DNA from 2 places in the Arthrobacter sp. GW460-12-1-14-TSB2 genome. Region 2 is predicted to be linked to the other one. Evidence: riboswitches for the same ligand, from Rfam matches in the RefSeq annotation. Region 2 holds a riboswitch; the other holds the start of a gene.
The links. A riboswitch is a leader RNA that binds a small molecule or an ion and turns the genes downstream of it on or off. The one in region 2 is predicted to bind cyclic di-AMP.
Positions count from the first base shown of each region.

Region 1: linked by a shared signal. The riboswitch ahead of AC07YR_RS08420 (aggregation-promoting factor C-terminal-like domain-containing protein) and the one ahead of AC07YR_RS18035 (M23 family metallopeptidase) in region 2 are both predicted to bind cyclic di-AMP.

Region 1 covers NZ_JBWKYC010000004.1:235,803-241,685, reverse strand. Annotated here, with positions in the region: gene AC07YR_RS08435 (hypothetical protein) at 60-896, opposite strand; gene AC07YR_RS08430 (response regulator transcription factor) at 1,146-1,886, shown strand; gene AC07YR_RS08425 (HAMP domain-containing sensor histidine kinase) at 1,888-3,420, shown strand; cyclic di-AMP (ydaO/yuaA leader) riboswitch at 3,568-3,742, shown strand; gene AC07YR_RS08420 (aggregation-promoting factor C-terminal-like domain-containing protein) at 3,742-4,521, shown strand; gene AC07YR_RS08415 (hypothetical protein) at 4,764-5,279, shown strand; gene AC07YR_RS08410 (dolichyl-phosphate beta-glucosyltransferase) at 5,428-5,883, shown strand, end outside.
Region 2 covers NZ_JBWKYC010000017.1:45,712-51,594, reverse strand. Annotated here, with positions in the region: gene serC (phosphoserine transaminase) at 1-561, opposite strand, end outside; gene AC07YR_RS18040 (iron-dependent transcriptional repressor DtxR) at 927-1,622, shown strand; cyclic di-AMP (ydaO/yuaA leader) riboswitch at 1,762-1,973, shown strand; gene AC07YR_RS18035 (M23 family metallopeptidase) at 1,977-2,801, shown strand; cyclic di-AMP (ydaO/yuaA leader) riboswitch at 2,950-3,109, shown strand; gene AC07YR_RS18030 (C40 family peptidase) at 3,180-3,854, shown strand; gene AC07YR_RS18025 (NlpC/P60 family protein) at 4,015-4,776, shown strand; gene AC07YR_RS18020 (HNH endonuclease) at 4,998-5,498, shown strand; gene mobA (molybdenum cofactor guanylyltransferase) at 5,562-5,883, shown strand, end outside.

The sequences.
Region 1 (5,883 bases), on a different contig from region 2:
ACATGTCCAGCCCTTGGCCGGGCCGCGCAGAAAAATTCCTGCCCCCGCAGCACGCCAGCTCAGTTTGACTGCCCGGTGAGCGTCGCGGCCACGAGCTGGACGGACTCCGCAGGGAAGCTGTCACCATCCTTTGCGGCAACGATCCTTACCATGGCTCCGGACACGATATCGGCCACAGTCAGTGTGCTGGCGGACGTCCCGCCAGCCTGTTGACGCCTTTGTTGCTGATTGCTCACCGCCACGTCCGAATCCAGTGAATAGGTGCGGCTGAACCCGTCGGTGCTCTTGACGGTCACGGCGCCGGAACTGACCTCAGTGACCGTCCCCTGCTGTTCAACTTTAGTGACGTAGGCACCGTCCTGGAGGATGACGTACTCGGAGTGAACGGCGGCGGATACTCCGCTGCCCATTCCACCCAGGCCTTCCGGGGCGAAATTTCCGGGGCCGCCCTGGGGCGGCATCCCGCCGTCGGCAAAACCACCCTGCGCGCCGCCGCGGGAGCCTGGCAACGTTTCCTGCAACGCGCCTGCATCGGCCGTGCCGTCGGTGCCGTCGGCCGCCGCGGAACTGGTCGTCAGGGCATAGATTCCTACGCCGGCTCCGCCCGCAAGGACAGCCGCAGCTCCGGCCACCATCACTCCCCGCTTCATGGTCCATGGCTTCGAACGTCCAGCCGGGGCATCCCAGCCGCCGTGCTGTCGGGGCGAGCCCCATCCTGCTGCGGGCGGGAAAGCGGAGCCAGCTGCCGACGACGGTGTTCCCCACCCGGCCTTCTGCCCGCCACCCGCAGGCCTACTGACAGAGCTGGCCGCCGGAGTCCTGCCCTCCGGCGCCTTGCCCTCCGGCACCTGGTCAGCTTCGCTCTCCGGTACCGGGGTGGTGTGGTCGTTGTTCATGGCGTACTCCTGGGGCAGGGGGGCTTGGTCCACTCCAGACTCCGGAGGGTTCCTGTGCGGAGCCTGTGCGGGACAAGGGGTCAAGCTGTGACCTTTGATGCGCCCGTTCCGGCCGCGGGAAGGCAGCGGATCCGCGCCGGTTGGCAGACGAAGGGCCCCTCCGCGCGTCCAGCTCGCTAGGCTGGGATTCACAGCTGGCCCACAGGATCCCCATAGCGTCGGCTAAACCGCAGATCGGAGAGTTGTCCCATGGCCACTTCGCACTCCATGACTAACAACCTTCCCCAGCTCACCCACCCGGACGGCTCCCCCATCCGCGCCCTGGTGGTTGACGACGAACCCAGCCTCTCCGAGCTCATGAGCATGGGCCTGCGGATGGCAGGCTGGTCCGTGGCTGTCGCAGGAGACGGTCCCGAGGCCGTGAAACTGGCCAAGGAGTTCCGGCCGGATGTCCTGGTGCTGGACGTGATGCTCCCGGGGTTCGACGGCGTTGAGCTGCTCACCAGGATCCGCGCCTTCGCGCCGGAGGTGCCTGCGCTCTTCCTGACGGCGAAGGACGCTGTACAGGACCGCATCCTCGGGCTGGCGGCCGGCGGCGATGATTACGTCACCAAGCCCTTCAGCATGGAGGAGGTGCTCCTTCGCCTGCACCGGCTGGTCCAGCGCTCCGGAGTGGCAGCCATGGACACCGCCGAACTTGTAGTGGGCGACCTCGTCCTCAACATCGACACACGTGAAGTGACCCGCGCCGGCGAAGAGCTGCAGTTGACGGCAACCCAGTTTGAACTCCTCCGTTACCTCATGGAAAACCCCAAGCGCGTGGTCAGCAAGGCCCAGATCCTTGACCGCGTGTGGGACTACGACTTCGGCGGCCAGGCCAACATCGTGGAGCTCTACATTTCCTACCTGCGCAAGAAGGTGGATGCCACGCACCCGCCCATGATCCACACGGTGCGCGGCGCAGGCTACGTCATTAAACCGGCGGATTGAGGTGCCCACGCTTTCCGGCAAGATCCGCAAGGACCGCCGCCGCTTGCTCGATCCTTCCACCTGGCACCTCCGCACGCGGCTGGTTCTGGTGGCCATGGCATTGCTCGTGGCCATCTGCGGCGCAATTGGCCTGTTCAGTTACGCGTCCATGGATTCCTTCCTGACCAAGCAGCTCGATGATCGCCTGAGCCAGGCCTCAAGGCTCTCGAACGAGGCCGGACGGCCACGGCTCGGCAACCCCGCCGGCAGGCCTGATCCGCTGGAGGGCAGGGGCCAAGGTGTGGGGACCTTGATCGCCCGCATCGACAATGGCACTGTCAGCAGCGCCGGGTTCCTCGCGAGCGATGCCACGCCGTCTTCCCTGTCCCCCGAGGATGACCAGATCCTCCTGGCGCTCCAACACGACGCAACGCCGGTTGACCGGACGCTGTCCACCGGCTCCTACCGGCTGGTGGCAGTGGAGGCTCCATACGGGGACGTGATCATCACCGGACTCCCCCTCGATGAAAAACAGAACACCCTCAGCTCCTTGGTGTGGACCATGGTGATCGTGTCGATGGGCGGGCTCGCCCTGATCGGCCTTGCCGGAACTGTGCTGATCCGCCGCACCATGAAACCCCTCGAGCAGCTGTCCGAAGTTGCGACGCAGGTTTCCCAACTGCCTCTCGACGCCGGTGAGGTGGCCCTCGCAGTCCGGGTGCCGTCGTCGAACGCGCATCCTGGAACTGAAGTGGGCAGCGTGGGCTACGCACTCAACCTCATGCTGGACAACGTGTCCCAGGCACTCGAGGCCCGGCAGCAGAGCGAAACGAAGGTGCGCCAGTTCGTTGCCGACGCCTCGCACGAGCTGCGCACGCCGCTCACCGCCATCCGCGGCTACACAGAACTGATGCGGATGACCGAGCACTTTACGCCGGACGGCAAGAAATCCCTCGCCAGGGTACAGAGCCAGTCGGAACGGATGACCACCCTGGTGGAGGATCTCCTGCTGCTGGCCCGGTTGGATGAAGGCCAGCCGCTCAAGATCAGCGACGTGGACCTGACCCAGCTGGTGGTGGAAACCGTCAGCGACGAGAAGGTCATGGCGCCGGACCGTATCTGGCAGCTCGAATTGCCCGACGAGCCCGTTGTGGTCCGCGGCGACGCCAAGCAGCTGCACCAGGTGCTGGCTAACCTGCTTTCCAATGCCCGCAAGCATACGGACCCCGGAACCACCGTGGTCACCGGCGTGATGCGGTCGGCCGACGGCAGTGCCGTGGTGACCGTAACCGACAACGGTGCAGGGATTCCGCCGGAGTTCGTCGGCCGGGTCTTTGCCCGCTTTGCCCGGGCGGACGCCGCCCGCACGAGTCCGGCCCGCTCCGCTTCGGGCGCGGAAGCCACCGGCGCCTCTGCGTCCGAAGGGACCAGCGGCCTGGGCCTTTCGATTGTGCAGTCCATTGTGGAAGCGCACGGCGGAACCGTCGAAGTGAATTCCCGCCCGGGACGCACCGAGTTCGCCCTCCGCCTACCGTGCGAACCACCGGCAGCTTAGCTCCGGCGCATCACTGGCAAGCCAGCCGTTCCGGCGCAAGTCAACGCGCCGTCGTCGTGACCCTCGTTACCTAAATGTGACTTAAGCGCGAGACTCCTGTAGCGTTTTTAGAGTGCGGCAACCGTTATAGCCGCATATCCGGATGGACGCCAAACTCTGCCGCTACCCGGATTTCCTCATGATTAGGCAGAGGCGGGGGACCCAGGTCTCCGGGCATTTTGCATAGCCGCCCTCGGGGTGAAGCCGACACGTGAAGTTCCGTGCGGCCGGATGACCTCATCCGAACCCGACAGCTAACTCCGCCGGCATCGAGAGGCAACCATGACTAAATCCACGCTAGAAGTACGTCCGGAGCGCGCTTCCGACGAGTCCAAGGCGCCTGCCGAACGCTCACGCCACCGCGCCGAACCAGCCACCACCGCGTCGCCAATGTCCCGGATTGCTGCCGGATTGCAGGGCTCAGGCCGGCGGGCCGCAGTAGTAGCCACGGCCTGCGCCGTCCTGATCGGCGTCGGCGCCGCCGGCCAGGCCTCAGAACCTGCAGCCCCGGCAACATCTGCAACGGGCGAAGCCAGCGCCGCTACCGCAAACGCCGAGTCGAAGCTCGCGTTCGAAAAGATCCTGGTCTCCGCCATGCCCGCCCCGGCCTCTGTCAGCCTGACAGCGCAGTCGTCCGACGCGCAACCGGCATCCGAGGAGAAGTCCGCACCGGAAGCACCGGCACCCGCGCCTGCACCTGCACCGGCTGCGGCCCCCGCACCGGCTCCTGCCCCGGCACCGCCTGTAGCCGTCGACGATCCCGCAGCTGCCCAGGCGTATGCCGCATCGCAGCTCGGTACTTACGGCTGGGCGGCTGACCAGATGCAGTGCCTGACCACGCTGTGGACCAAGGAATCGGATTGGAAGACCACTGCCACGAATGCCAGCAGTGGCGCCTACGGCATTGTCCAGTCCCTGCCGGCCGAGAAGATGGCCAGCGCCGGGTCCGACTACCTGACCAACTTCCGCACCCAGATCAATTGGGGCCTGAACTACGTCAAGGAACGGTACGGCTCCCCCTGCGGCGCCCTGAACTTCCACTACGCCAACAACTGGTACTAAGCCGGCGCATCTTCGCCAGGCTTGGTCTGCATGAGCCGGAGGCCCCGAATCCACGTGGTTCGGGGCCTCCGGCTGTCTGACAGCACATTTCTCCCGCTGGTTCGCCCGTGTCCCTACCCTCATTCCTGGAGCCACAAGGTTTTCACAAGGTTGTGGAGTGACTCTGGGTCGCCGCCGCTTTCAATCGTCTTCCAAGCGGCTGCCGGCCCCAGGGCCGTCGTCAAGATGCAGGGAGCACAACAATGAAAAAATGGTTAGTTCCGACGGCCGTCCTGGCCTCAATTTTCGCAGCCGCCGCTCCGGCCGCGGCTGCGCCTTCCGGCCCGCCGCATCCACCGCTTCAAACTGAGTACATCTTTCACTGCGGCCAAGCCGCAGGTGGCTTCGACATCGAAGCCACCGTGACCGGGCGGGTCAAGGACATCGTTATCCCGGGGGACAGAGTCATTTCCGTAGCCCCGAACCTCAACGTGACCCTGACTAACGATGCCGGTGAGACGGTTAGTTATGTCATCACGGGCGCGTCCCACATCCAATTCGTGCCCACCGCCACGGATCCCGACAGCGTCGAATTCAAGTCGACCGGCCGGAACCTCCTTTCATTCGCCGATACGGACCAGGCTGGCGAGGACGTTTCCGGTGTGGTGCTCGTATCGGGCAACTTCAACTTCGCCGTCACCGGGGACTTCCAAACGGAAATCCGGAGGTACTCGGGACCTGGCACGGTCATCGACGTCTGCGCCGTACTGGCCCCCTAACGAACCCAACCGCGGCGGCGGTGCGTCCACCAATGGCGGTGGGCGCACCGCCGCCGTTTCCTTGCACGCTTCCGCACCCGGCAAATCCCACAGCAGCTGCACAGCTTTGGCCTAAATCCTTCATATGCGCCGGTCCCATAGTGGAACCATGACGCTCACAGACCAGTCCGCGGGAACACTGCTCCAACTGCCATCGCAGCCGCGGGCCGCCGTCGACGTCCCGCCCGGCAGCGTTTCGCCGCCCGCAACGGGGAACACCCGCCGTGCCCCGATCGACACCAGGACCGCGGGGGATTCAGGAACCGCCATCCCCGTCCTTGATGTTGTCCTCCCGGTCTACAACGAGGAACGGGACCTGGAGCGGTCCCTGCGGCGACTGCACAACTATCTGCTCGGCACCTTCCCGCACCCGTTCCGGATTACCGTGGCCGACAACGCCAGCACCGACAGCACTCTTAAGGTGGCTGAGCGCATCGCGCGTGAACTCCGCGAAGTCAGCGTGGTGCGGCTTGCCGCAAAAGGGCGTGGCAACGCCCTTCGCACCGTTTGGCTGGCTTCGCCCTCACCCGTGCTGGCCTACATGGACGTGGATCTTTCCACCGAT
Region 2 (5,883 bases):
CGAGACGTCGACGTCCAGGCCGCCGGCAGCCGAGGTGGCGTCCACCAGGACAAGCGAGCCTTCATCCGCGCCGGCAACCCGCTTGACCGGAGCTGCCACGCCCGTGGACGTTTCGTTCTGCGGCCAGGCGTAGACGTCCACGCCCGCTTCCGCGGTGGCTTCCGGCCGTGTGCCGGGCTCGGCTTTGATGATGGAGGAGGCGTCCAGGAACGGAGCCTTGTTGGTGGCGGAGGCGAATTTGGAGCCGAATTCTCCGAATGAGAGGTGCTGGGCCTTGCTGTCCACAAGTCCGAACGCCGCGATGTCCCAGAACGCCGTTGAGCCGCCCACGCCGAGGATGACTTCGTATCCTTCGGGGGCGCGGAAAAATTCGCTGAGGCCGCTGCGGACAGACCCGACCAGGTTCTTCACTGGGGCCTGGCGGTGCGACGTGCCCAGAAGTGTGGCAGAAGCGGCGGACAGTGCCTCGATCTGCTCGGGGCGGACCTTTGATGGCCCGGCGCCGAACCGTCCGTCCTTGGGCAGGAGGTTGGCGGGGATAGTGATGCTGGTGTCGCTCACAATGGCTCCAATTTATCGGCGTGGACGTGTTTCCGGTGTGGACGGGGGCCCGGCAGTGCAGGGGAATCCCCTATATTCTGCCTGACGTGCCTGCAGGGGAGGGAACGGCATCCGTCATAGTCCAGTCACTGAGACATCCCGGCCGCAGGTCAGCGCAGTGCGCGGAAGATTATCCGGACTAATTCAAAATAGGCTAAACTGGTTGCTGTCGTACAGCGGGCCGCGTAGCCGGTCTGGCTGATCCCGTGGGGCTTTTCCCAGCGGCTGGTCGGTGGATGCAGGTCCACCCCGCCGAGGCCAACGTGGAGGCTTTTGCGCGGTACGGTGGGACTGACGCAAGGACTGTGCTCGAGGAGCTGAGCTGGATGACCGATCTGATCGACACCACGGAGATGTATCTTCGGACAATCTTGGAGCTTGAGGAAGAGAACATCGTGGCTCTCCGCGCCCGGATTGCCGAACGGCTGCGCCACTCCGGGCCCACCGTTTCGCAGACCATCGGGCGCATGGAGCGTGACGGACTGGTGGTTGTTTCGGGGGACCGGCACCTTGAGCTCACCGAAACCGGCCGGAAACGCGCCACCGAAGTCATGCGCAAACACCGCCTCGCGGAACGGCTGCTAGCCGATGTCATCGGACTCGACTGGGCGTACGTCCACGACGAAGCGTGCCGCTGGGAACACGTCATGAGCGAGCGGGTGGAGCGTCGCATCTTCGAACTCCTGAACCACCCCACGGTTTCCCCCTATGGCAATCCCATTCCAGGCCTGGCGGCGCTCGGTGGGCAGCCAACTCCCGCGTTCACCGACGGTGTGGTGAACCTCCTTGAGGCCATGACCGGGTACGGAGCCGACTCGCGCATTACGGTGAGCAGGCTGGCCGAGCCCATCCAGGTTGAGCCGGAGTTGCTGGTGCAGCTGGATGAAGGCGGAATCCGGCCGGGGGCGTCCCTCGCACTGGAGCGCGTGGGGGAGTACATCTCCGTGCGTGTGCCCGAGATCGAAGGCGCCCTGGAGTTGCCGCCCGAGGTTGCGGCCCACGTGTTTGTTACGGTCAGCTAACTGCGCCCTTGTAGGACCACCTACAACGTACTGAGACCCAGATAACGGAATTATTACCGCGCTGATTAATCGCCTATAGTTGAGCACTAGCGCCGATACAAAAGCGTTACCTGATCCGAAGCCGAGCTCTGCCAGCGGATCAGTGTGCGAACCACCTCCTGGCAGAGGCGGAGGAACCACAACCGGCCGTTGAAAAACGGCCTTGGGGTGAAGTCCGTCAGCAGCAAGCCACTTCCGACGAAGGATTCCCTAGGGAGACCTGTGTCGGACGCCTTGCATTGGCGGACCGGGTCTTTGCACTCTCTGACCCGAATCCGACAGCTAACTTCGCAGGCTCTCCAGAGAGGATATTTCTTGACCACGCAGACCGTCAGGGGCCGCCGCAGGGCGACCGGTCCCGCTTCGGAGTACCCTGTGGCCGAAGCCGTAATGACGGTCAGGCCGCGCGATGCACACCGTGATGCACGCCGGCGCCGCAGCCTGTTCAGCCAGGTAACGGACTTCGCTTCGGCGAGCGGCGTGGGTCAGAAGGCCGGCATTGCCCTTGCCGCCACCGGACTTGTCCTCACCGTGACCGTCCCGTCGACCGGTCCCATGATGTCCACTGCGGACACCGGGAATGCCGGTGTCGCCGCCTCAGTTGCCGCGCAGCCGGAGGTTTCCGCTGCTGCCGGCGCCAAAATTGACTTCAACCGCACTTATGTCGCCACCAAGGGCGATCCCGACGGCAAGCTCAAGCAGCTCCTGAGCGCGCAGTCCGCGGGCACCATCACCCGCGCTGCTTCCGCCGGGAGCCTCGGGGCGCCGCTCGAACACTTGGTTTCCGCTTCGCCCTTCGGTTTCCGGGTCAGCCCGATAACCGGCGGAGCCGGTGAGTTCCACCGGGGCCAGGACTACGCGGCACAGTGCGGCACCAGCGTCCTGGCTGCCGCCAGCGGAACGGTCACGTTCTCCGGCTGGCACCCCTACGGCGGCGGAAACCGGGTGGTGATTGACCACGGCAACGGCCTCGAAACCACGTATAACCACCTTTCGTCTTCAAGCGTCCAGGTCGGCCAGAAGGTCAGCCGCGGCGACGTTGTGGCCCTGAGCGGGACCACCGGCGCTTCCACCGGCTGCCACCTCCATTTCGAAGTGATGGTCAACGGCGAAGTCGTTGACCCCACCGGCTGGCTCTAACCCAAGCGATGGGTCACTCTCGCATTCCTGTGACATGCCGTGACCTGAATGTGACATTCGTTCGGAATTCCTGTACCGTTTAGAGCACGCCAACTTTTCCGAAGTTGGCGCTCTTGAGTGGATTGCCTAACTCTGCCACCGCTCAAGGTCCGTTCGCATGACATCGTCTGGCAGAGGCGGGGGAACCAATTTTGGTCTTCGCAAGAAGACCTTGGGGTTAAGTCGCAAAAGCTTCCCAGGAAGCCGAGCGGCCGGGTGACTCCCATCCGAATCCGACAGCTCACCTCGTAGGCATTGGGAGAGGCTACCTTCGTGTCTACACGCAACACTTCTGCGCGCCACCGTGCGCAAACGGTTCGTACGAACCCGTTGAACTCCGTGTCCAGGGCTGTTACTGCCAACGCCGGGACCGTAGGTCGCCAGGCGGCTGTGATCGCAGCTGCGTCCGGACTGATCCTCAGCGTTGGAATGCCGGCAAATGCCGCCGATACCAACCTGGGTGTTTCCGCTTCGACGGAGTCCGGCTCTCAGTCAGCCCAGCTGGCCGTAACCGCTGAACCGACAGCGACTGTTTCCTTCGAGCGTCCGTCAGTCACCACGACGGCAGCGCCCAAGATTGAAACCGTCCGGGCACAGTCCACCGGTACCGACGCCAGCGAGACCTCCACTGGTGCTGACGGGGAAGCCAAGGCCGGCAAGCTTGCCGACGCCGCCTCCTCTGCAGCAGCATCGGGCCTCGCCGCCATCGCGTACACCGGTATTGGCAGCGCCTACGTCTGGGGCGGCACCACTCCCAGCGGCTGGGACTGCTCAGGCTTCACCCAGTGGGTCTACGCCCAGGCTGGCATCAGCATCCCCCGCACCAATGCATGGACCGCCATGACACCCACCGCCACCCCGGCGCCGGGCGACCTGGTCATGCAAAACGGCGGTGCGCACGTTGGCATCTACGTCGGCAACGGCATGATGATCAGCGCGCTGAACCCGTCGCAGGGCACGATCCTGCACGCTGTGTCCGCCACGGGCACTTCTGCGTTCTACACGCTTCGCTAGAACACGCGGCGCTTCGCTACATCCCGGGTTTCCCGTCGCTGAAGCGCGCGTTCTTCGCTAAATAAACCTGTTCGGGCCGTTCCGGCTTACCCCCAAGATGCCGGAGCGTCCAAAAACCGCGGCCTGCCACGCAGTCTGAGGAAAACGAAAGAGAGAAATAATGACTACTCGTGCGATCGCACGGCACCGCGCCGAGGTTACCAAAACCAACTCGCTTGCTGTCATTGCCAAGGCTGTCGGCGACAACGCCGGCGGCATGGGCCGTCAGGCTGCGGTTATCGCTGCAGCTTCCGGCCTGGTCCTGACCAGCGGTATCGCAGCCAACGCTGCCGACACCAACGTTCAGCGCGAAGCAACCTCTGCTTCCACCCTGGAAGTGCAGTCCTCTGCTCCGGCCAACATCTCGGCCGCTTCCAGCATCGCCATCTCCTTCGAGAAGCCGGCGGTCTCCACCTCCCCGGCTCCGGTCGTCGAGGCTCCCAAGCCTGTCGTCGAGGTGCAGGAAGCTGCTCCTGAGGCCGCTCCGGTTGCCGCTGCCGCGACCGTGTCGGCCCCGGCCGTCCCTGCAGCTGCAGCACCCGCCGCCGCCAGCGGAAACGGCGCAGCGATTGCTGCCGCCGCCTACGCCCAGCTGGGTGTCGCGCAGGACTGCACCGCCCTCGCCACCAACGCGCTTGCAGCAGTCGGCGTCAACTACCACGGCTGGCCGGCAGGTTACCTGTCCCTGGGCCGCACCGTGAGCGCCGCCGAGGCACAGCCGGGCGACCTCGCGTACTACGAGAACGGCGGCATGGGCATGGCCCACATCGCTGTCTACGTCGGCAACGGCCAGGCCGTTCACGGCGGCTGGAACGGCGGAACCACCTCGCTGTTCAGCGTCAACGTTGGTTCCGGTCCGGTCTTCATCCGCGTCGGCGGCTAATACCCGGTTCACGCATAACAGAAGGACCCCTGCCCTCGGGCAGGGGTCCTTCTGCGTTTCCGGCAGGTGAATTTTTGCCGACACGGAGTCTATGGTAAGGAGCCGATTCGGCGATAGGGCACTTGAGTGTTTACTCTTGTGTTGTCGATCCATAGCCCGGACAAGCAGAGGGCAGCCGGCCCTCGAGCCCCTGACGGGTGCGGCCGTGAAGAGGTATGTGCATGCGCACACTCGTTCTTAATGCTGGATATGAACCGCTGGCGGTTGTGACCTTCCGCCGGGCGCTGGTTCTTGTGCTGACCGGAAAAGCTAGCGTGGTGGCCGAAGGCGACGATCCTGTCGTCGGGCCGCAGGAGATCCTGGGCCGTCCGTCCGTGATACTCCTAAACCGCTACATCCGGCCCCGCTACAACACCATCACGGCTGTGAGCCGCCGGGGCGTGCTGCGCCGTGACGGCCACCGCTGCGCCTATTGCGGTAAGGCAGCACACACCATTGACCACGTCCACCCTAAATCGAGGGGCGGTGCCGATTCCTGGGAGAACCTGGTGGCCGCCTGCCTTCGATGCAACAACGTGAAGGGCGACCACACGCCTGCCGAGATGGGCTGGAAACTCAGGTTCGTGCCCGCGCCTCCGCACGGCACGATCTGGCAGATCAAGGAACTGGAAAAGCCCACGCCCGCGTGGGACCCTTTCCTCCTGCCCGAATCAGCCGCCTAAGGCTCCACGGTTTCTAAGGCTTCACGGTTCCATGGGCCCGGCCCGCATCGCTAGGCTGGCACTGTGGAGTTTGATGCCTTAATCCTGGCCGGCGGGCGGTCATCCCGCCTGGGCGGCGTGCCCAAGTCCCAGTTGGTGTTCGACGGCGCCACCCTCCTTTCGCGGTCGCTAACGGCAGCCACGGGGGCGGGAGCGGTGGTGGTGGTGGGACCTGATCCCGGCGGACTGCCCGCCGGTGTCCTGTCGTGCCGGGAGGAGCCCGCGTTTGCCGGCCCGGCGGCAGCCATAGGCGCTGGCCTGGCCGCCTTGGAGCGCGCACGCGGTCCGTTGCGCGCAGCGATGACCCTGGTCCTGGCTTGCGACATGCCCAAAGCCGACCAGGCCG